DNA from 2 places in the Gordonia marina genome. Region 2 is predicted to be linked to the other one. Evidence: predicted binding sites of a transcription regulator. Region 2 holds the regulator's gene; the other holds the start of a gene.
The links. Region 2 encodes LexA, which represses DNA repair genes until DNA is damaged. Its sites were predicted from a motif close to CGAACANNTGTTCG; they were not measured.
Positions count from the first base shown of each region.

Region 1: ACSEEN_RS09815 (alpha-ketoglutarate-dependent dioxygenase AlkB) is a predicted target of LexA. The motif match lies at 5,267-5,280, and genes of this name have one in related genera.

Region 1 covers NZ_JBPSDN010000012.1:60,664-71,961, forward strand. Annotated here, with positions in the region: gene ACSEEN_RS09790 (LGFP repeat-containing protein) at 1-35, shown strand, start outside; gene ACSEEN_RS09795 (zinc-binding dehydrogenase) at 44-1,207, shown strand; gene ACSEEN_RS09800 (YceI family protein) at 1,338-1,892, shown strand; gene ACSEEN_RS09805 (adenylate/guanylate cyclase domain-containing protein) at 1,980-3,716, shown strand; gene ACSEEN_RS09810 (oxidoreductase) at 3,713-4,591, shown strand; gene ACSEEN_RS09815 (alpha-ketoglutarate-dependent dioxygenase AlkB) at 4,608-5,246, opposite strand; gene ACSEEN_RS09820 (GIY-YIG nuclease family protein) at 5,446-5,754, opposite strand; gene ACSEEN_RS09825 (pyridoxal phosphate-dependent aminotransferase) at 5,907-7,091, opposite strand; gene ACSEEN_RS09830 (DNA repair helicase XPB) at 7,097-8,743, opposite strand; gene ACSEEN_RS09835 (helicase-associated domain-containing protein) at 8,757-11,087, opposite strand; gene ACSEEN_RS09840 (hypothetical protein) at 11,175-11,298, shown strand, end outside.
Region 2 covers NZ_JBPSDN010000025.1:12,214-23,511, forward strand. Annotated here, with positions in the region: gene ACSEEN_RS15255 (aminotransferase family protein) at 1-1,198, opposite strand, end outside; gene ACSEEN_RS15260 (YdeI/OmpD-associated family protein) at 1,272-1,700, opposite strand; gene ACSEEN_RS15265 (SRPBCC family protein) at 1,774-2,256, opposite strand; gene ACSEEN_RS15270 (cytochrome c oxidase assembly protein) at 2,306-3,226, opposite strand; gene hrpA (ATP-dependent RNA helicase HrpA) at 3,254-6,940, shown strand; gene nrdR (transcriptional regulator NrdR) at 6,971-7,432, opposite strand; gene ACSEEN_RS15285 (LysM peptidoglycan-binding domain-containing protein) at 7,474-8,070, opposite strand; gene lexA (transcriptional repressor LexA) at 8,222-8,920, shown strand; gene ACSEEN_RS15295 (hypothetical protein) at 8,989-9,645, opposite strand; gene ACSEEN_RS15300 (phosphoenolpyruvate--protein phosphotransferase) at 9,648-11,298, opposite strand, start outside.

The sequences.
Region 1 (11,298 bases), on a different contig from region 2:
GCGCGGGTGCCGCGGAGACCGGCGGCGAGGGGTAACTCGGCACATGAAGGCGACGGTCTGCCGACGCGGCGAATTCGAGGTCGTCGATCTCCCGATGCCCGAGCCGGGCCGCAGACAGGTCTTGCTGAAGGTCCTGCGGGCGGGGATCTGCGGCTCCGATCTGCACGCGCGGATCCACTGCGACGAGGTCGCCGCGCTCACCGGCGAGGTCGGCTACGACCACTTCATGCGCTCGGACGAGCGCGTGGTGATGGGGCATGAATTCGTCGGCGAGGTGGTCTCGTACGGCCGCGGCTGCCGGCGCCGCTGGAAGGCCGGTACCCGCGTCGTGTCGCTGCCCATCCGGCGCGACGGTGACGAGGTCCAGATGACCGGGCTGTCCGCGCGTGCCGCCGGGGCGTTCGCCGAGTACGTCCTGGTCGAGGAGGACGTCACCATGCCGGTGCCGGACCGCCTGGACACCGATCTGGCCGCCCTGACCGAGCCGCTCTCCGTCGGCCGTCATGCCGTCGCCCGCAGTGGTATCGGGCGCGGTGACGTCGCCGTCGTCGTCGGTTGCGGTCCGATCGGCCTGGCCGTGATCCTGATGCTCAAGGCCCAGGGGGTCAAGACGGTGGTGGCCAGCGACCTGTCGCCGGCCCGCCGGGCTCTGGCCGGGTCGTGCGGGGCGGATGTCGTCGTCGACCCGGCCCGATCCGAGCTCGCCGACCGGATTCCGGAGCGCGCCATGCACTTTCGCCGGGGACCGGAGCTGCTGGACTTCGCGCTCGACGCGATGCACAAGCTGCGGACGGTCCCGGGTCTGCCGTGGTGGCGGCTGATGGGACTGGGGGAGCGGCTCGGTCAGGTGCCGAAGGGGCCGGTCGTCTTCGAATGCGTCGGCCTGCCCGGCATGCTCGACCGGCTGAGTGCCGAGATGCCCTATCGTTCGCGGATCGTCGTCGTGGGTGTCTGCATGGAACCCGACACGGTGCGTCCGGCCCTGCTGTCGAACAAGGAGATCGATCTCCGCTTCGTCTTCGCCTACGACCCCGACGAGTTCCGCGACACCCTCCACCTGATGGCGGACGGCCGGATCGACGCGCGGCCGCTGCTGACCGGGACCGTCGGGCTCGACGGCGTCGACGCGGCCTTCGCGGCGCTGGGCGATCCGGAGACGCACGCGAAGATCCTCATCGATCCGGCGTCGGAGGCCGTCACACCCTAATCGCGGTATGATCTGCGTCACAATCATGCCTCGCCCGAAACAATGCGGACCGTAGTCCGGTTAAGTTTGGATGTGGATCGAATGATCCGCCGGCGCGGTGAGCGCCGCCCCGTTCCTCCCAGGAGTCCCCATGTCTTCGATCAATGCCCTTCCCCTGCTGTCCGCCGGCACCTGGACCATCGACCCGGTGCACTCGGCCGTGAGCTTCTCGGTCCGCCACCTGATGGTGTCGAAGGTCCGCGGCGAGTTCACCACGTTCTCCGGCGCCATCGAGGTCGCCGAGGACGGCACCCCGTCGGTGCGCGCCGAGATCGACGTGACCTCGATCAACACCCGTAACGACCAGCGCGATGCGCACATCCGGTCGGCGGACTTCTTCGACGCCGAGAAGTACCCGACCGCCACCTACGTCTCCACCTCGGTCGAGTCCGACGGTGACGACTACGTGGTGCACGGCGACTTCACCCTGAAGGGCGTCACCAAGCCGGTCGACCTGAAGCTCGAGTTCAACGGCGTCAACCCGGGCATGGGTCACGGCCCGGTCGCCGGTTTCGAGGCCACCGCGGTGATCAACCGCAAGGACTTCGGTATCGACATCGAGATGCCGCTGGAGACCGGTGGCACCGTGGTCGGTGACAAGATCAACCTCACCCTCGAGATCGAGGCGGGCCAGGCTTCCGCCTGATTCCAGCCCCGCCCGCGACCGCGCCGCGCTGCGGTGCGTGTTCGGTACGCTCGACCCATTGTCGGGCGCGGTCGCGGGAGGTGACGGGTGGAATTGCAGCGTTCGCGCGAGGCGATGCACGACGTCTCCACCCGGATCGAGGCGTGGGCACCCCGCTCCTGGGTGCTCCGTCCGCTCCGCCGCGGCCGCGGCCCGATGGACGGCGAGTTGCTCGCCACCGAATGGCGGGCACTCGCCCCGTCGGTGCGCCAGCGCGTACTGCGGCGCGCGGCGTTCGTCGGCATCTCGGTCGGCATCGGGTCCCGGTCGGCGATCGGCCTGGAGACCTTCGTGCTGGTGCTGCTGGCGTTCACCGGTGGCCGCTTCACGCTGAACACCGAGCTGGACCACCCGAACTTCTACGACATGCTGATCGCCACGGTGATCGGCAGCGCGGTGAGCATCGTCATCTCGTTCCTGCTGCTCCGGCGGCATTTCCGGTGGTTCGCCTCCGGTGAGCCGGCCGACAGCGCCCGGCGCCGCGCCGTCGCCCGCATCCCTATTCAGCAGGTCGGCGCCGACATCCTCGGCTGGGTCGCCAGCTATCTCCTCTACGCGCTGATCGCCGACGTCACGGCGCTGTTCCTGGTCACCGTGGGCGGCGCGTTCGCACTGGCCGCGGTCACCTCCTGCTGTCTCACCTACCTGTTCGCCGAATCGTCGGCCCGGCCGCTCGCGGTCCTGGCGCTCAGCGGCACCTCCGATGCCCGCGTGGTCCACGGTGTGCGGGAGCGCATGCTGGTCGTCTGGCTGGTCTCGTTGGCGGTGCCGATGGTCGGCCTCATCGCCCTCAACGTCGGTCGGTGGACGGGCCTGCTGCCGCCCGCGGGCCGCCTCGACTGGGCGACGGTCTTCCTGGCGATTCTGGCGCTGGCCTCCGGACTGAACGTCGTCATGCTGGTCGGCCGCGCGATCGCCGACCCGCTGACCGAGATGCGATCGGTGGTCGAGGCCGCAGCGGTCGGCGACCTCGACCGACGGGTGGCCGTCTACGACTCATCCGAGCTCGGAGTGTTGCAGAGCGGCCTGAACGACATGCTCGACGGCCTGGCCGAACGCGAGCGCATCCGGACCCTCTTCTCCCGCCACGTCGGCGATCGTGTCGCCGAACTCGCCATCTCCCGCGAAGGGGGGATGGCTGGGACCAACGCCGACGTGGCCGTCGTCTTCGTCGACCTCAGCGGGTCGACGGCCTTCGCATCGCAGCGGGATCCGCGGGAGACCGCGGTGGTGCTCAACGTCTTCTTCTCCGTGGTCGCCGAGGTGGTGGAGCGGCACGACGGACTGATCAACAAGTTCGAGGGTGACGCCGCCCTGATCATCTTCGGGGCGCCGGCCGAGCTCGACGACCCGGCGGGCGCCGCCCTGCGGGCCGCCCGGGAACTCGGCGACGCGCTGAGCGAGAGACTGCCCCTCGAATGGGGGATGGGCGTCGGCTACGGCAGCGTGTTCGCCGGCAACATCGGTGCGGCCAGCCGCTACGAGTACACCGTCATCGGCGACCCGGTGAACGAGGCGGCGCGGCTGTCGGACCGCGCCAAGGAGAGCGGCACCCCGGTCTGCGCGAGCGGCGCCGCGATCGCGGCCGCCGATCCGGCCGAGGCCGCGCGGTGGTCGCGCAGCGCCAGGGTGACCCTGCGGGGCCGCAGCGAGGCGACGGACGTCTACGTCCCGACCGCACTGGCCGCGCGGACTGAACCGCCGACCTTGGGTAGCGTTCTTTCCGAGTTGCTGAGAATGCCTGGCGCGCGGGCGCGCGAGGAACGAGAGAAGAGGACCCGATGAATGGTTGGTCGATCACGGACATCCCCGATCAGCGGGGGCGGCGCTTCGTCATCACCGGCGCCAACAGCGGGCTCGGCGAGCAGATGGCGCTCGCCGTCGGCGCCGCGGGCGCCGAGGTGGTCCTCGCGGCCCGCAACGTCGAGAAGTCGCGCCTGGTGGCCGAGCAGATCGGCCCGAACGCGACCGTCGCCTCGCTCGACCTGGCCGACCTCGCCTCGGTACGCGACTTCGCCGACTCGTTCGACGGCGCCGATGTCCTGATCAACAACGCCGGGGTGATGGCGATCCCGTTGCGCCGCACCGCCGGCGGCTTCGAGATGCAGATCGGCACCAACTTCCTCGGGCACTTCGCGCTCACCGGGCTGCTGCTCGGGCGGATCTCCGACCGGGTGGTCACGATGTCGTCGTTGATGCACAAGCAGTCGCGGCTCGACATCGACGACCTCAACTGGGAACACCGCAAGTACAACCGCTGGACGGCATACGGCGACTCGAAGCTCGCCGACCTGATGCTCGCCCTGGAACTGGCCGAGCGGCTGTCGGAGGCGGGCTCGCCGAAGCTCTCGACGGCCGCGCACCCCGGATACGCGGCGACCGACCTGCAGATGCACACCGAATCGCCGCTGGACTGGGTGATGCGGCTGGGCAACCTGACGCCGCTCGCGCAGTCGGCGTCCGACGGCGCGCTCCCGGCCCTGTTCGCGGCCACCTCGCCGCACGCGGTGAACGGCGAGTATTACGGGCCGAAGGGGCTCGGCGGCATGCGCGGCGGCCCGGCGGTGTCCGGCTACCGGCGTGTCGCCGGAGACCGCGCCGTGCGCCGGAAGCTCTGGGCCAAGGCCGAGGAGCTGACCGGCATCACCTTCGACGTCTGATCGGCCGTCCCGTCGGTTACAGCACGCCTGGCGGACGGAACTGGATACTCATCCGCGGCCCGGCGCCGGTCGCCTTCGGGACCGCGTGGTCCCAGGTGCGCTGACAGCTGCCGCCCATCACCAGCAGATCGCCGCTGCCGAGGGTGAAGCGCAACGACGTCCCGCCGCCGCGAGGCCGCAGCAGCAGGGCGCGCGGTGCGCCGAGCGAGACGATCGCCACGAGCGTGTCGTGGTGGGCGCCGCGGCCGATGCGGTCGCCGTGCCAGGCGACGCTGTCCCGCCCGTCGCGGTAGAGGCAGAGCCCGGCGCTCGCGAAGCCCTCCGGCAGGTCGCGTGCGTAGTGGGCGCTCAGGTCGGCGCGCAGCGTGTTCAGCAGTGGATCGGGGAGTGTCCGTCCGGCCGGATAGTGGGCGGTGAGACGCGGGACGTCGAGCGTCGCGTCGTACATGCGGCGCCGCTCCGCCCGCCACGGGACCGTCTGGACGAGCCTGTCGAACAGCGGCGCCGCCCCGGTCAGCCACCCCGGCCGCAGGTCCACCCAGGCGCCGTCGCTGAGCTCGCGGCGGCGGATACCGGTCGCGAGGGCACGGACCACCGGCCCGGCTGTATTCGCGGGCGCGTCGAACAGCGAATCCTGAATCCCGGCGCCGGTCATGTCGCCAGCGTACGCCGAATAGAACGTATGTGCGATTCATGTTGGTCGGGCGGGGTGATCATGATGGTCGAGCGGAGTCGAGACCACGGCCCGACCGGGGGATCGGTCTCGACTCCGCTCGACCTTCGTGGTGAACTCGCTTCCATGCTGGTCGAGCGAAGTCGAGACCACCCGCTCGGGCGGCGACGTCTCCTCGGTCTCAGACGGCTCGCTTGTCCGAGGCGGTGTCGTTACGACAGCGCGCGTGCTGGTGGAGTGCCTCGAAGTCACCGCGGATGAGTGCCTCTCGCTTGGCTCTCGACCACTTCTGCACGCGCTTCTCCATCTCGAACGCCTCGCCGATGTGGTCGAACTCCGCGCTGAACACCAGTTCCACCGGGAGTCGACGGCGGGTGTACTCGGCGCCCAGGCCGATCGAGTGCTGCCGGATGCGGGCATCCAGGCTGCGGGTGCTCCCGACGTAGTAGGTGCCGTCGGAACATTTGAGGATGTAGAGATATGCGCCCATGCCGAGGATGATGCGCCTGAGCATGGGCGGGCACCAGTGCGTCGTCCACAGGTCGTTTGAGTGAACTCGAGTTGTCCACAGCCCGCGTGGGTGGTCTCGACGGAGATGTTGGTCGAGCGGAGTCGAGACCTCGACCGGCATGGGGTGGGGGTCTACAGGGAGCGGAGGCGGCGGGCGGCTTCGGCGATCACTTCGGGGCGTTTGGAGAAGGCGAAGCGGACGAGGTGGTCCCAGTGGGGGTGATCGGTGAAGGCGCTCACCGGGACCGCGGCGACGCCGATCTGGGCCGGCAACCCGCGACACATCGCCGCGCCGTCGTGGTAGCCGAGCGGCCGGGGATCGGCCAGCACGAAGTACGTGCCGTCGGTGTGGTGGACGCCGAAACCGGCGTCGGCCAGGGCCGCCGACAGTGCGACCTGGGCTTGCTCCAGGTCGCCGGCCATCGACCGCACCCACGCCGCCTCCGTCCGGAGGGCGAGGGCGACGGCGGGCTGGAACGGCCCGCTGCCGACGTAGCTCAGATACTGTTTGGCCCCGCGTGCGGCGGCCACCAGCTCCGGCGGGCCGCAGACCCAGCCGACCTTCCAGCCGGTCACGTTGAACGTCTTCGCGGCGCTGGAGATCCGCAGGGTGCGCTCGCGCATGCCGTCGAACGTCGCCAGCGGGCGATGAGTCAGCCCGCCGAACAGCAGGTGCTCGTACACCTCGTCGGCGATGGCCACCACGTCGTGCTCCACGCAGAGCCGCGCGATCTCGGCGAGTTCGTCGTCGGTCAGCGCGGTGCCCGTCGGATTGTGCGGGGTGTTGACCAGGATCGCGGCGGTGTCCGGGCCGAACGCGGCGCGCAGCGCGTCGAGATCGAGCCGGAAGCCGGCGCCGCCGTCGGGGCGGGTGTCGGAGACCAGTGGCACGGTGCGCCGCACCGCCCCGGCGAGGGCGACGGTGGCCGCGTACGAGTCGTAGTACGGCTCGATCATGATCACCTCGCGGCCCGGTTCCACCAGGCCGAGCACGCTTCCGGCGATGGCCTCGGTGGCGCCGACGGTCACCAGCACCTCGGTGTCCGGGTCGTACGACAGGCCGTAGTCACGACTCTGCTGCTCGCTGATCGCCTGCCGCAGCTCGGGCACGCCGATCCCCGGCGGGTACTGGTTGTGCCCGTCGGCGATCGCGGCTCGCGCGGCGTCGAGCATGGCCGCGGGCCCGTCGGTGTCCGGGAAACCCTGCCCGAGGTTGATCGCGTCGTGCGCGACCGCCAGCGCCGACATCTCGGCGAAGATGGTCTCGGCGAACGGCCGCAGCCGCCGCACCAGGTTTCGACGGGGCTCAACAGGCATGGCGCTCACTCCACCATCGGCAGGTCGGCGGCGTCGATGATCCGGTACGCGTAGCCCTGCTCGGCCAGGAACCGCTGCCGGTGCGCGGCGTAGTCGGCGTCCAGGCTGTCCCGGGAGACGACGGAATAGAAGTGCGCCTGCCCGCCGCCGGCCTTCGGGCGCAGCAGGCGGCCGAGGCGCTGCGCCTCCTCCTGCCGGGAGCCGAAGGTGCCCGACACCTGCACGGCGACGGAGGCCTCCGGCAGGTCGATGGAGAAATTCGCGACCTTGGAGACCACGAGCGTGGTGATCTCGCCGCGCCGGAACGCGTCGAACAGCTTCTCCCGCTCGGCGTTGCGGGTGGAGCCCTGGATCACCGGCGCGTCCAGTTCCCGGCCCAGTTCTTCGAGCTGGTCGATGTAGGCGCCGATCACCAGGGTCTGCGCGCCGCGGTGCTGGGCGAGGATCGACCGCACCACCCGCAGCTTGGAATGGGCCGTCGAGCACAGCTTGTACTTCGTGTCGGCCTCGGCGACGGCGTACTGGAGCCGCTCGTCGTCGGACATGGTGACGCGCACCTCGATGCACTCGGCGGGTGCGATCCAGCCCTGCGCCTCGATGTCCTTCCAGGGCGCGTCGTACCGCTTGGGGCCGATCAGACTGAACACGTCGCCCTCGCGACCGTCCTCGCGGACCAGTGTCGCGGTCAGGCCGAGGCGGCGGCGCGACTGCAGGTCGGCGGTCATCCGGAAGACCGGCGCGGGCAGCAGGTGCACCTCGTCGTAGATGATGAGGCCCCAGTCGCGCGAGTCGAACAGGTCGAGATTGCGGTACTCGCCCTTCGACTTCCGGGTCATCACCTGATAGGTCGCGATGGTGACCGGCCGGATCTCCTTGCGCTCGCCGGAGTACTCGCCGATCTCCTCTTCGGTGAGCGAGGTGCGGGCGATCAGCTCGCGCTTCCACTGCCGGCCGGCGACGGTGTTGGTCACCAGGATCAGCGTGGTCGCCCCGGCCTTGGCCATCGCCGCCGCGCCGACCATCGTCTTGCCCGCACCGCACGGCAGCACGACGACGCCGGAGCCGCCCGCCCAGAACGAATCCGCCGCGAACTGCTGGTAGTCGCGCAGCTCCCAGTCGTCCTGTTCCAGTTCGATGGGGTGCGCCTCGCCGTCCACATAGCCCGCGAGGTCCTCGGCCGGCCAGCCGATCTTCAGCAGCGCCTGCTTCAGCCGTCCCCGCTCGGACGGATGCACGACGACGGTGTCCTCGTCGATCCGTGCGCCGAGCATCGGCGCGATCTTCTTGTTGCGCAGCACTTCTTCGAGGACGGCGCGGTCGAGCGAGACCAGGCTCAGGCCGTGCGCCGGATTCTTGGTCAGTTGCAGCCGGCCGAAGCGGCCCATGGTGTCGACGATGTCGACCAGCAGCGGTTGCGGCACCGGATAGCGCGAGAAGGTGACCAGGGCGTCGACCACCTGCTCGGCGTCGTGCCCGGCGGCCCGCGCGTTCCACAACGCCAGCGGTGTCACCCGGTAGGTGTGGACGTGCTCGGGGGCGCGTTCGAGTTCGGCGAAGGGGGCGATCGCCGCACGCGCGGCACCGGCCTGCGGGTGATCGATCTCCAGCAGCACGGTCTTGTCCGATTGGACGATCAGGGGTCCGTCAGTCACGCGTTCTATTGTCCTACAGCAGCTCGAGGGTGGTGATCCGGTGGAGGGAGTACCGGGCGTCGTCGTCGGTGTCGGTGCTGCCGATCAGCTGCCCGGCGGCCAGTGACCGCGGCCGGACGACGTGTTTGCTGGCCGCGCCGTGCGCGTCGACGTAGCCGACGCGCACCTGTTTGCCGGTGCGCAGGGCCAGCTGGACCAGCGCGGAGGCGCTCTCGCCGCCGCCGGTCACCCGCACCGAGCCGGCCGCGGGCTCGTCGGCTCGGTCGGCGGCTCGCAGCCGGTCGACCACGCTCGCCGCCTGGCCGGGGGATATCCGGGCACGACGCTGCGGCGCCCGGGCGCCCCGGGTGCGTGCCGGGACACGGCTGCCGCGGGCGCGCAGATCGATCAGGGCGCCGGACGAGTCCTCGCCGGCCGGAGCGAATCCGCCGCGCCGGAGGGCGTCGATCACGTCGCGGACCGGTGCGGGGGAGACGGCCACGGTCGCCGCCAGCGCGCGCAACGAGACCTCGGCGGCGGCCTCGCTGCGCAGGACGCCGGCCAGCAGCGCGGTATCCTCGCAGCGCACGAACGACGACGCCACGCCCACCCGCAGACTCCCGTGCCGCTGGGCGACGTCGTCGACGAGGTAGGTCAGCGACTGCGGGACCGGCGTCCGGGAACGACTCGCCAGCAGCGCGTTGATCTCCGATCCGGAACGGCCGGAGTCGAGGGCGCGGCGCAGGCTGTCTTCGCTGATCCGGTACACCGACGCGGCGCCGCCGGACTCCAGATCGGCGATCGCCTGCACGTGCTCGGCCAGTTCCGGTGTCATCGGGCCGGGCACCATCAGGGTGAGGTCGGCCTGCACCAGGAAGTGGTCGACGGGCGACGGCAGCGCGCGGTCCATCGCGGCCAGCGTCGCCGCGGCGGTGTCCTCGTCGTCCGGGCCGGCCCCGGTCAGCAGTGCCCGTCCGGGTGCGGTGAGGCAGCCGTGGGCCACCAGGCCGAGCTCGGTGGCCTCGCGCAGCGTCTCGCCGACGAAGCGCCGTGTCCAGCGGCGCACTTGCCGCGGATGCCGCCAGACGAGTGCGGCGATGAGGTCGTCGAGTTCGAGCGGGGCGGCCGCTTCGGCGGACACCAGCGGTTCGAGGACCTGGTGCCGGGTGAGCGGGGCGGCGGCGTCGAACAAGCCGGAACTCAGCGCGGCGAGCGTGTTGCCGTCGCGATCGGTGTCCCCGATCTGCCACGGCCGCCGCGGCAGCTCCAGCCAGGCGGTCGCCAGCGTGTACCAGCGCCGCTCGGGACCGGTGTGTTCCCAGGCGTCGACGGCGGTGGTGGGCGCGAACGCCTCCTCGCCGTTCCAGTCGGCGGGCTCGGGTTCGGGGAAGCCGGAGTCGAGTAGCCGGGCACCGGCCAGCAGCTCCACCAGGAGTCCGACGCGGGCCACCGGCAGCCCGCTGGCCTTGGCCAGGCGGCGCAGTTCGCGGATGCCGACGCCGCCCGAGCGCAGTTCGGCGGCCGGCGCATGGCCGAGGACATCGAGCAGGTCGCCCGCGTGCCGGAGCAGTTCGAGGGCCTCACCGGCGCCGGCGGCATCGATCTGGTCGGCGGTGAACCGGCCGGTGCCGCTGGTCAGGGCCGGCGCTTCGAGGACGGCCGTGCGCAGCGGCGGCTCGCCCTTCAGTAGTTGCCCGGCCATCGGTACCAGCTCGACGGTCTGCTCGTCGATCCGGGCCAGCAGGCCGCACGCGATCAGCCGGGGCACGGGCGCGCTCGGATCGGCGTCGGGGGCCGCGTCCCGGCTGCGGCCGAGCGGCGGCCCGGCGGCCAGCGTGGTGAGCAGTTCACGGGGACGGTCGTCGAGACCGTCGAGCAGGGCGCGGATCTCGTCGGTGGTCGCGGTGGCGAGCGGGCCGATCAGGTGGTGCCCGCGCCACGGGAGCGCCGAACTCAGGTGGATGCCGGCGACCCACGCGGGTTTGCGCGCGATGCCGGTCCCCGAGTCCCAGATCAGGCCGCGGGCGGCCAGGTCCGCGAGCCGGGCGTCGACCTCGGCGCGCTTGAGGCGACGGCCCAGGCGGGCGACGATCTCGTCGCGGCCGACCGGGCCGAGCAGGTCGTGCTGGACGCCGGGGCCGGCGGCGTCGAGAAACGCCTCCAGGACGGCGACCCCGGCCAGATCCAGGCCATCGCCGGCCAGCGCGATCGACGCGGCGGACAGGGCGCGCTGGGCGAGCACCGCCGTGCCGCGCGGCGGCGGTGAGGCCAGATCCGGACGGCGGAGCAGCAGCGCGCTCAACTCGTCGTCGGAGCGTCCGGCCAGCGTCTCGGCCAGGCCGCGCTGGGGTCGGTCCGTGGTCATCGGATCCATGCTACCGACCGCGTGCGGAGGAGACTTGGGTCCCGGCTTTGCCGGTGGGTGCCACGCGCCCGGCACCGCCATGGCAGAATGAGCGTCGTGGCTAAGAAGAATTCCTACGTCGACAACGGCTGGCCTGAGATCTCGGAAGAGGATCACGCCGTGACCGAGTTCACCGCTCACCTCGCCGGCGCACTGTCGCCGTTCGGCAACG
Region 2 (11,298 bases):
TCTCGTTCACCTCGTCGGTGGTCATCACGAACGACGGCGAGACCTGCAGCGCGCCCATGCCCGCGGCACGGCCGGCCACGCCATGCTCGCGCAGGCGGAGCACCGCGGCCGGGGCGTCGGCCGGATCGGCGAGTTGCACCGCGGTGACCGCGCCGAGTCCGGTGCGGACCTCGGCGACGGCGTCCAGGTCGGCGAGCGGCGCGAAGGCGGCGGCCAGGTCGCCCTCCAGTCGCGTGGCCTCGTCGAGCAGACCCTCGTGTTCGATGATGTCGAAGTTCGCCATGGCGGCCGCGGCGGCACCGTAGTGGCCGCCGTAGGTGTAGCCGTGACGCCACCAGGTGCCGCCGGCGAAGAACGGCTCGGCCAGATGCGGCGCCGCGATCATCGCCCCCATCGGGACGTAGCCGCTGGTGAGGCCCTTCGCCGAGGTGATGATGTCCGGGGCGAGTTCGAATCGGCTCGACGCGAACCAGTGCCCGTGCCCGATCCGGCCGTAGCCGGTCACCACCTCGTCGGCGATGAACAGCACGTCGTGGTCGCGGCAGATGTCGCGCACCTCGCGCAGGTACCCCTCGGGCGGCAGGTAGACGCCGCCGGCGCCGATGATCGGCTCGGCGATGAACGCGGCGATGTTCTCCGCGCCGACCCGCTCGATCAGGCCGAGCAGCGCCTTCGCGTCGTCCCAGTCGATGCGCTCGGTGTCGGGCACGAAGTCCGGGCCGTAGCCCTCGCGATTGCCCGGGATCCCGGCGAGCGCGGTGCCGCCGACGTGCATGCCGTGGTAGGCCTTGGTCCGCGAGACGACGATCCGCTTGTCCGGCCGCCCCGACTCGGTCCAGAACCGCCGGGCGAGTTTGACGGCGGAATCGACCGAATCGCTGCCACCGGAGGTGAACAGGACCTTGGAGCCGGGCACCGGCGCCATCGCCGCGACGCGCTCGGCCAGCGCGATCAGGGTGTCGTTGGCATAGTCGCCGAAGTTGGAATAGTGCGCCACGGTGGAGAGCTGGCGGGCCACCGCTTCGGCGATCTCGCCGCGGCCGTGGCCGACGTTGGTGAACCACAGACCGGCGGTGGCGTCGAGATATTCCTTCCCGCCGTCGTCGTAGATGCGCACCCCCTCACCGCGGGTGATGACGAACGGACCGTTGTCGTTGACGGCGCCCATATCGGCGAAGCCGTGCCACAGAGAACCCATGGCTCCCAATATGACACGTCCGGGCTTCCCCGGCGTGTCCGGGATCGTCTTCGCCCCGTCGTGGGATCGGATCTCAGCGCAGCCCGTCGACGACGGCGTCGATCCGGCGGCGCCGCGTCTCGGGACGCTTGGCACCGGTCACCGACTCGGCGCCCTCCCGGCGGCGAGTGAAGCTCAGCGCGTCGAACGCCGCCCGCAGCCCCGCGGCGTCGAGGGCGTCGGCCAGATCACCGGGTACCTCGACGGTGCGTTCGGCGGTATCGAGTTCCACGTTCGCGACGACGGCGTCGCCGATCTCGACCCCCAGTTCGGCGCGAGTCGCCTTCGAGAGCCCGATCATGTTGACGCCGCCCATCCGGGCCAGACGCAACCGGGCGGCGCGATCCCCGATGGTCACCACGACCGCCGCGCGCCGTCCGCCGCCGAGTTCGTCGACCTGGTCGTCGGACAGCACCAGGGCGGTCGCCGGTCCGTGCGGTTCGAGCATGGTGCGGATCTCCATGGGGCCGATCCAATCAGACCGGCACCGATCTGTGGACGACCGCGGGCGATCCGCGCGGCTCGGGCCTACCGGCTCATCGCACCGGCGACTCGGCTTCGGCGAGCGCGGCCAGGCGGTCGATCGACGCCCGCAGCCGGTCACCGGTGGTCGCGCGGGCGCGGGCCTCGCGCTTCTCGTCGCGCAGCGCCGTCCAGTCGTAGGTGTGCCGCACCAGCGTACCGCCGGTGGCCGGTTCCAGTTCCCAGCGCCACAGGTGTCCCGGCGGCGTCCGACCCACCTCCGACGGCCGCCAGGCGATCAGCCGGTCCTCGGCGAACTCGACGACATGGTTCTCCCGCACCTGGCCGTTGGTGAGCTCCATGAGAAAGACGTCCCCGGCGGCGCGTACCCGCTCGGCGGACTCGGCGACCCGGAGATTGTCGTTGCCGTCCCACTCCGGTTGCCGGCGCGGGTCGGCGATCAGTCCGAAGATCGTCGCGGGCCCGGCACGGACGATCCGCTCAGCGCTCACCACGCGGGGCACGTCTCCGGACATCGATGCGGTCTCCGTCGTCATGCTGCCAGCCAAGCACCCCGCGCCGCCCGCGTCGAGCGGGCGTCGTGCCTCAGCCGCGGAAACGGTCGCGCAGTCGCGGGTCCTGTTCCCACCACAGGCCGGCGGGCGGCGCGTCGTCCACCGGCGCGGCCGCCTCGGCGGCGTCCTGCGCGGCGTCGACGCGAGCCTGGGTCGCGGTGTCCTCGCGGCGGAGCGCGACCAGCAGAATCATCAGGAACGGCACGCCGATCACGTCCGCGAGGATCCACAGCATGCCGGCCCCGATGGTCTGTGACGTCCGCAGCGCGTCGGCGTCGGTGAACCCGAGCGCCGCGTAGTAGCCGGTGTACAGGACCGGCCCCAGCCACACGACGACGCCCAGGATCCCGTCACCGATCGACTCGACCAGCGTCACCAGCAGCGACAATCCCTGCGGCCACCGCCGCGGCACCGGATCGGCCTGGATCCGGGTCCAGAAGTAGAGGCCGCCGATCATCAGCAGGATCAGCCTGGTGACGGCGTCGAGAGCGCCGTTCCGCATCGCGGCGACGTTCCAGCCGGTGAAGATCAGGATCCAGGGCACGGCCAGGAGCAGGCCGGACGCCACCGCCGGATGGGTGAGCAGGTGCGCGGGCCGGCTCCGCAAGGCGGCGATTCCGCGCAGCGCCGCAGGGGCGGGCAGGGCCGCACCGATCGCGGTCAGCGGAGTTCCCGACGCCAGCGCGAGCGGCACCAGGTACAGCAGGACCGTGATCTGCAGCGCCCGCACCCAGAAGAGTTCGGTGGCGTAGTGCGTCAGCGGTCCGCAACTCAGCACGAACAGCCCCAGGCAGCCGAGATGGAAGGCGATCCGGCGCGGCACCGGAACGCCGTCGCCCCGGCGGCGCCGCCACCCGGCGACGAGGTAGCCGGCCGACGCCGCGACGGCGAGGACCCCGATCGGGTCGGCCGTCCAGTCGCTCCAGGCCGACAGGGGAACAGTGAGGCTCACTCCGGCGAGGATAGACTCGGGGTCATCATGCCGGTCCCCGTCCTCACCTTTCCGCCGGAGCTTCCGGTCAGCGCGTGCCGCGACGAGATCGCCGCCGCGATCAACGACCACCAGGTGGTGGTGATCGCCGGCGAGACCGGTTCGGGCAAGACCACCCAGTTGCCGAAGATCTGTCTCGCGCTGGGCCGCACCCGGATCGGCCACACCCAGCCGCGCCGGATCGCCGCGACGTCCGTCGCCCGGCGTATCGCCGACGAGACCGGGACACAGCTCGGCGACCTCGTCGGCTACAGCGTCCGCTTCTCCGACAAGACCAGCAAGCAGACGCAGATCAAGGTGATGACCGACGGCATCCTGCTGCGCGAGATCACCGCGGACCCGACGCTGCGCCGCTACGACACGATCATCATCGACGAGGCCCACGAGCGCAGCCTCAACATCGACTTCCTGCTCGGCTACCTCAAGCGCCTGCTCCCCCGGCGCCCGGATCTCAAGGTGATCATCACCTCGGCGACCATCGAGCCGGACCGCTTCGCCCGGCACTTCTCCACCGCCGAACCGGCCGGCCCGGCCGGTGAGGTGCCGATCATCGAGGTCTCCGGCCGTACCTACCCGGTCGAGATCCGCTACCGGCCGCTCACCAGCGACGATCCGGAGCATGCCGATCTCGATCAGATCGCCGCCATCGACGCCGCGGTGACCGAGCTCTGGTCCGGCGGCGCGGGCGACATCCTGGTCTTCCTGCCCACCGAACGCGACATCCGCGACACCGCCGACGCGCTCAAACATCGCACTGCCGCCGAGATCGTGCCGCTCTACGCGCGCCTCTCGGTGGCCGAACAGCAGAAGATCTTCACCCCGTCGAACGGGCGGCGCATCGTGCTCGCCACCAACGTCGCCGAGACCTCGCTCACCGTGCCCGGTATCCGGTACGTGATCGACACCGGCACGGCCCGCATCTCCCGCTACTCCACGCGCACCAAGGTCACGCGGCTGCCCATCGAGAAGGTCTCGCAGGCCAGTGCCCGCCAGCGTGCGGGCCGCTGCGGCCGCGTCGCCCCCGGCATCTGCATCCGGCTGTACGGCGAGGACGACTTCGACGCCCGCCCCGAGTACACCGACCCGGAGATCCTGCGCACCAACCTGGCCGCCGTCATCCTGTCGATGCTGTCGTTGCGGCTGGGCGACGTCGCCGAGTTCCCGTTCGTCCAGCCGCCGGAGGCCCGCGCGATCAAGGACGGCATGGCGCTGCTCTCCGAACTCGGCGCGGTGACCGGTCTGGACTCGGCCGACGCCCGGCTCACCGCCGTGGGACGCGACCTCGCGCGGCTGCCGATCGATCCCCGGCTGGCCCGCATGCTGGTGGCCGGGCACCAGAACGGGGTACTCGACCACGTCCTGGTGATCGCCGCGGCGCTCTCGCTCCCCGATGTGCGAGAGTTCCCCGCCGACAAGCGTGAGGCCGCCACCGCCGCCCACCGGGAGTACGCCGTGCCCGGGTCGGAGTTCCTCGGCTACCTCAAGCTCTGGGAGCATCTGCACGACCGCCGGGAAGCGCTGTCCGGCAATCAGTTCCGCCGCGAATGCGAACGCGGGTTCCTCCACTACCTGCGGATCCGCGAGTGGATGGACCTCCACCGTCAGCTCCGGCGCACGGTCAAGGATCTGCGCTGGGAGGTGCCGGCCACCGAACTCGACGCCGGGGCCATCCACCGCAGCCTGCTCACCGGGCTGCTCACCAACATCGGCGCGAAGCAGGGCGAGACGAGGGAATTCCTCGGCACCCGCGGCACCAAGTTCGCCGTCTTCCCCGGGTCGTTCCTCGCCTCGAAGCCCCCGGCCTTCGTCATGGCCGGAGAACTGGTCGAGACCTCGCGCCTGTTCGCGCACACCGTCGCGGCGATCGACCCCGAATGGGTGGAGCAGGTCGCCGGCGACCTGGTGACGAGGACCTACAGCGAGCCGGCGTGGTCGTCACGCCGCGGCGCGGTCACCGCCAGCGAGAAGGTGAGCCTCTACGGGGTACCGCTGGTCGCCGCGCGCCGAGTGAACTACGGGTCCATCGACCCCGTCGAATCGCGCGCGATCTTTCTGCAGGCCGCGCTGGTCGAGGGCCGCTGGCGGCCCCGTCACGAGTTCTGGAAACACAATCAGCGTCTCCTCGCCGAGGCCGAGGACCTCGAGCACCGCACGCGGCGCACGCTCCGGCGCAGCGACGCCGAACTCTACGACTTCTACGACGCCCGCGTGCCCGCGAACGTCGTGTCCACCCGCCACTTCGACTCCTGGTGGAAGAAGGAGAGCAAGAAGAATCCGCGCCTGCTGTACCTCGACGACGCCGACGGGGACGACGCCCGGACTCCGGCTGCCGCCGACTTCCCGCCCGCCTGGCAGCAGGGACAGACCCGTCTGGAACTGCGCTATCACTTCGCGCCGGGCGCGCCGGACGACGGCGTCACGGTCGTCGTGCCCCGCCCGCTCCTCGACCACCTCCACGGCGGCGGCTTCGACTGGCTGGTACCCGGACTGCGCAGCGAGCTGGCCACCGCGCTGATCAAGTCGCTGCCGAAAGGCCTGCGCAAGTCGATGTCGCCGGCGCAGCAGTACGCCGACCTCGCCCTCTCCCAGCTGGAGCCGCGGTCGGAGCCACTGGTGCCGGCCCTCGCCCGCGAGCTCGGCGTCATCACGCGGATCACCCTGTCCCCGAGCGACTTTCGCGTCGAGAACCTTCCTCCGCACCTCCGGATCCACTTCGCGGTCACCGGCCCGGACGGAAAGATCGTCGCCCGCAGCGATTCCCTCGACGAACTCCGCCGCGAGTTCTCCGGCCCGTCGACGACGGCCGCAGCGGCGCCGGTGCACCAGCGCTGGACCGACGACGCCATCGGCGCCCTTCCGGAGCGCATCGATGCCACCGTCGCGGGTCAGCCGGTCGTCACCTACCCGACCCTGCGCCCGGCCGGGGCCGGAGTCCGGGTGGTCGACGCGACCAGCCCCACCGCGCGGGACGCCGGGATCCGCGCCGGGGCGCAGGTGTTGCTGGAGAACGCGATCACCCCGCTGACCAAGAAGATCGCGAACACGCTGCCGCCCGGTGAACGACTTGCCCTCAGCCAGAGCCCGTACCGGCGGGCGGACGACCTGTTCGCCGACTGCACCCGCCGGGCGATCGCGGATGCCCTGGCCGGTGAACCCGGCGTGGCCGCGATCCGCACCCCCGCGGATTTCGCCGCGCTCACGCAGCGGCTGTCACCGGCCGTCCGCGCCGCCGCACCCGACTACTTCACCGTCGCCGCGGCGGCTCTCGCCGAGACCGCCCCGCTGCGCCGGGCGATCGACGCGCGCAGCGGCTCGGTCGCCGCCGACGACGTCGCCGAGCAACTGGCGCACCTGGTGTACGACGGCTTCGTCCGCGACACCGCGCTGACTCACCTGCGGCATCTGCCCCGCTATCTCAAGGCCGCTCGTGCCCGGCTGGAGGCGCTACCCGGTTCGGCGTCCCGGGACGCGACCGGTCTCGACGCCGTCGACCGGGTGATCGCGCACTGGAATCAGCGTCTCGCACAGGTCCCGGCGCACCGCCAGGATGCGCTGAACGACCTGGCGCACTGGATGATCGAAGAACTCCGCGTCAGCCTCTTCGCCCAGCAGCTGGGCACCGCGGGGCCGGTGTCGGAGAAGCGTGTGATCAAGGCGCTCGACACGTTCACCTGACCGTCGCGCGGAACCCGCGACGGCCGGATGTCAGGCGACGGGCTGCTTGCGGCCCGCGCGGAGATCGTCGATCTCGCGCTGGAAGTCGTCGGCCGACTCGAACGATCGGTACACCGACGCGAACCGCAGGTACGCGACCTCGTCGAGGTCGCGCAGCGGGCCGAGGATGGCCAGGCCGACCTCATTGCTGGGGATCTCGGCGGAACCGGATGCGCGCACCGTGTCCTCCACCGCCGCGGCGAGTTTCGCGAGCGCATCCTCGTCGACCTGGCGGCCCTGGCAGGCGCGGCGGACGCCCTTCATCACCTTCTCGCGGCTGAAGGGCTCGGATACACCGTTGCGCTTGACCACGGCGAGCACCGCCGACTCGACCGTGGTGAACCGGCGGCCGCACGCACCGCACGACCGGCGCCGCCGGATCGCCAGACCGTCGTCGGAGGCGCGCGAATCGACTACTCGGGTGTCGTCGTTCTTGCAGAACGGGCATCGCATGCCCTCAGCGTACCCGCCGCGCATCCCGATCCCACGCGCGTTCAGCGGTATGCGGGAACCACGAGCGCCTGACCCGGGCGCAGCCCGGTGCCGTCCAGCCCGTTCAGGTTCCGCACCGTGGCGATCACCGACTCGGCGGGCAGCTCGGGGGCGATCCGCTCGGCGAGCGACGACAGCGATTCCCCGCTGCGCACGTGCACGACCTGCGTCGCCGCCGGTGTCCCGGTGGCCGCGCTCTGGTAGTCGTGCCCGGCGATGCCCATCACCGCGGCGATCAGCGCCACCGCCAGCCCGGCCAGCACCCCGGCCGCCCACCGCCGACGGCTGCCGGCGGTCCGCCGCGCCGGTGCCGAGGACGGCCGCGCGGTCGTGGCCGGAGTGTTCGAACCGGCGCTCGCCACGCCCGGGACCCGGACACGTTCCCGGCGCTCCGGGATGTTCGATCGAGCGGCGGCGGGCACCGTGCGCAGCACTCCGGTGCGGCTCTGCGGGCTGCGTCCGGTCGGCCGGCACGTCGGTGCGGCCTGCACCGCACGACGGACGCGCGTACCGACGACGATCGGAACATCGCAGGTCATGGTCACAGAGGCGGCCGTTCCGGCGGCTCGGCGGTCACGGTCCTTCAGCAATCCGGTCATCGTTAACTCCCATCGTTCGTATGTTCGATGAACTCTTGTTCGACAGTTAACACCATGGGTCCGACAACCGTCCCGACACGTCGAACAATTGTTTGAGTTCTGTGACCTAGTCGACTAGATTGGGGATCACCGACGAGGAAAGGAACCTCAGATGACCGACGGACCGCAGAACACGTCGAACGTCGACCCGCTGCTGTCGACGGCGACCCTGGAGGCCTCACTGACCCAGCGCCAGCGCGAGGTCCTGGAGTACATCCGCTCGTCCGTCCGGGAGCGCGGCTACCCGCCGAGCATCCGGGAGATCGGCGAGGCCGTGGGACTCACCTCGACGTCGTCGGTCGCCCACCAACTGCGAACCCTGGAGCGGCGCGGGCTACTCAAGCGCGATCCGCACCGGCCGCGCGCGGTGAACGTCCGCGACGACCATCGTCCCCCGCCGCCGGGCGACGCGGCCGGTGACGAGCCGGGTATGCCGTCACCGGCGTTCGTTCCGGTCCTCGGCCGTATCGCCGCCGGTGGTCCGATCCTCGCCGAGCAGGCCGTCGAGGACGTCTTCCCGCTGCCCAAGGAGCTGGTCGGCGAGGGTTCCCTGTTCCTGCTGCGGGTGGTCGGCGAGTCCATGATCGACGCCGCGATCTGCGACGGCGACTGGGTGGTCGTGCGCCAGCAGAACGTGGCCGAGCAGGGCGACATCGTCGCCGCCATGATCGACGGCGAGGCCACCGTGAAGACCTTCAAGCGGGTCGACGGTCACGTCTGGCTGATGCCCCACAACGAGCACTTCGAGCCGATCCCCGGTGACGACGCCGCCATTCTCGGCAAGGTCGTGACCGTGCTGCGGCGCATCTGATCCGGACATCCACACCGCGCCCGGCCGCCGGGGTGGGGATCGCGATCCCCACTCGGGTGGCCGCGGTCCTACAGAGTGATCGACTCCCCCGTTCGGGTCCACCGCTGGTTCTCGCAGAGATTCGACCGCACGACCTTCACGTCCGCACAGCCGGGCAGCGCCGGTAGCGCGGCCTTCATCGTCTCGATCAGCCCCTCCGGCAGGAGCGGGCTCAACGAGATCCGGTTGATCCAGCCTCGCTCGATCGGCATGTGGTGCACCGGCGGCCCGTCACCGCTCCCGAGGTGGACGATGCGGAACTCGTTCTCGTCGCGAAAACCGTGCCGTTTGACGAACGGCAGATCGTCGGCCGTCAGCCGGGAGTCGCCGGCCTCTTCCTCGATCTCGTCCAGGGTGAGGTAGCGGACCGGACCGGACGCGTAGGCCGGGTCGCCTGCGATGCTCGCCAGCAGTTTCGCTTTGCTGATCTCGAGCCGCACGCCGTCCGTGCCGCCCGCGAAGACGCCCCAGTGGTGATAGGTCTCCGTGGACTGGGTGAAGCACGCGACGCTGACGCGAGACGAACCCTTCAGTGCGCAGTAGTGATCCATGAACCCGCTGTCGTTCCGGTCGACCCAGGTGCGCGGGCTGAGCAGTGTGACGCGCTCATTCAGCAGGACGTCGATCGCGTTGGAGAGCGTCGTGTACCGCTTCAGGATCGTCGGCTCGTAGACGACGTCGCTCATCGTCAGCCGAGTACCGCCCGCGCCGCCTCCCGGGCCGAGGCCGTGCTGTCGGCGGCCACCGCGGCCTGCGCGGCCGCGCGGCACTGATCCAGGGTCACCGTGCTCAGCTTGAGCCCCACCGCGGGTGCCGCGGCCGGGGCCGACGACAGCGAGGTGACGCCGAGACCCACCAGCACGCACGCGAGCAGCGGATCGGCGGCGGCCTCGCCGCACACGCCCACCTGCTTGTCCTGCTCGGTACCGGCAGCGCCCACGCGCTCGATCAGCGCGAGGACGGCGGGCTGCCAGGGGTCGGTCAGCGATGCCAGTTCCGGCGACATCCGGTCGGCGGCCATCGTGTACTGGGTCAGGTCGTTGGTGCCGATGGACACGAAGTCGACCTCGGCGAGGATCTGGCCGGCCATCACCGCGGCCGACGGCACCTCGACCATCACACCCGGGATCATCCCGCGCTCGCGCACCAGCGCCGCGAACTCGCGCGCCTCGGCCACCGTGGCGATCATCGGCGCCATCACCCACGGGACCACCGTGGTGCCCTCGGCGGCCGCGGCCAGCGCCTCCAGCTGGTGCGCGCGGATCTCCGGATTCGACAGGATGATCCGGTTGCCGCGCACCCCCATCGCCGGATTCGGCTCGTCCGGGTGCGTCACGAACTTCAGCGGCTTGTCCGAGCCGGCATCGAGCGTCCGGATCACCACCTTGTCGCCGTCGAACGCGTCGATCACCTCGCGGTAGAGCGACGTCTGCTCAGCGACCGAGGGCTCGTCCGGACGGTCCAGGAAGGCCAGTTCGGTGCGGAACAGCCCGACGCCCTCGAGCACTCCGAGGTCGGCGGCCGCCCGGGCCGACACGCCGTCGGCCACGTTGGCCAGGATCAGCACCCGGTGACCGTCTGCGGTCTGTCCGGGACCGCGCCAGGCAGCTGCCGCGGCAGCGGTCTCCTTCGACGACGCGACCGCCGCGGTGACCGCCGCCTCGTCCGGGTCGAGGCCGACCACTCCGCGCTCGCCGTCGACGAAAGCCAGTGCGCCCGTGGGGATCTCGCCGAGATCGGCGATCGCCACGACGCAGGGGATGCCGAGCTGCCGCGCGATGATCGCGGTGTGGCTCGACGGTCCGCCGAGGCGGGTCGCGAGGGCGATCACCCGCTGCGGATCGAGCCCCGCGGTGTCGGCGGGCGCCAGGTCGTCGGCGCACAGGATCGACGGCCGGTCCGGCGTCGGAATGCCCGGTTCGGGCAGGCCGAGGATCTCGGCCACCACGCGGTCACGGATGTCGTTCAGATCGGTCACCCGCTCGGCCATGAGGCCGCCGAGCTTGGTGAACATCGCCGCGATCTGCTCGATCGCCGCGACCGTGGCCGCCGCCGCCGGCGTACCGCCGGCGATGAGTTTGGTCGCCGCGCCGATCCAGGCCCGGTCCTTGGCCAGCGCGGCCGTCGCCGCGAGCACTTCGGCCGAACTGCCGGTGCTCGCCGAGGCCCGCGCCGAGAACCGTTCGGCGACGGTGTTCGCCGCGGTCGTGAACCGTTCCTCTTCGGCGGAGCGCTGGGCTTCGTCGATCACCGCCGTCGCGTCGATGTCGAACTCCGGCGTCTCGGCGGGCCGGATCACCGGACCGTACGCGAGCCCGTGCACCACGGGTGTCCCCCGC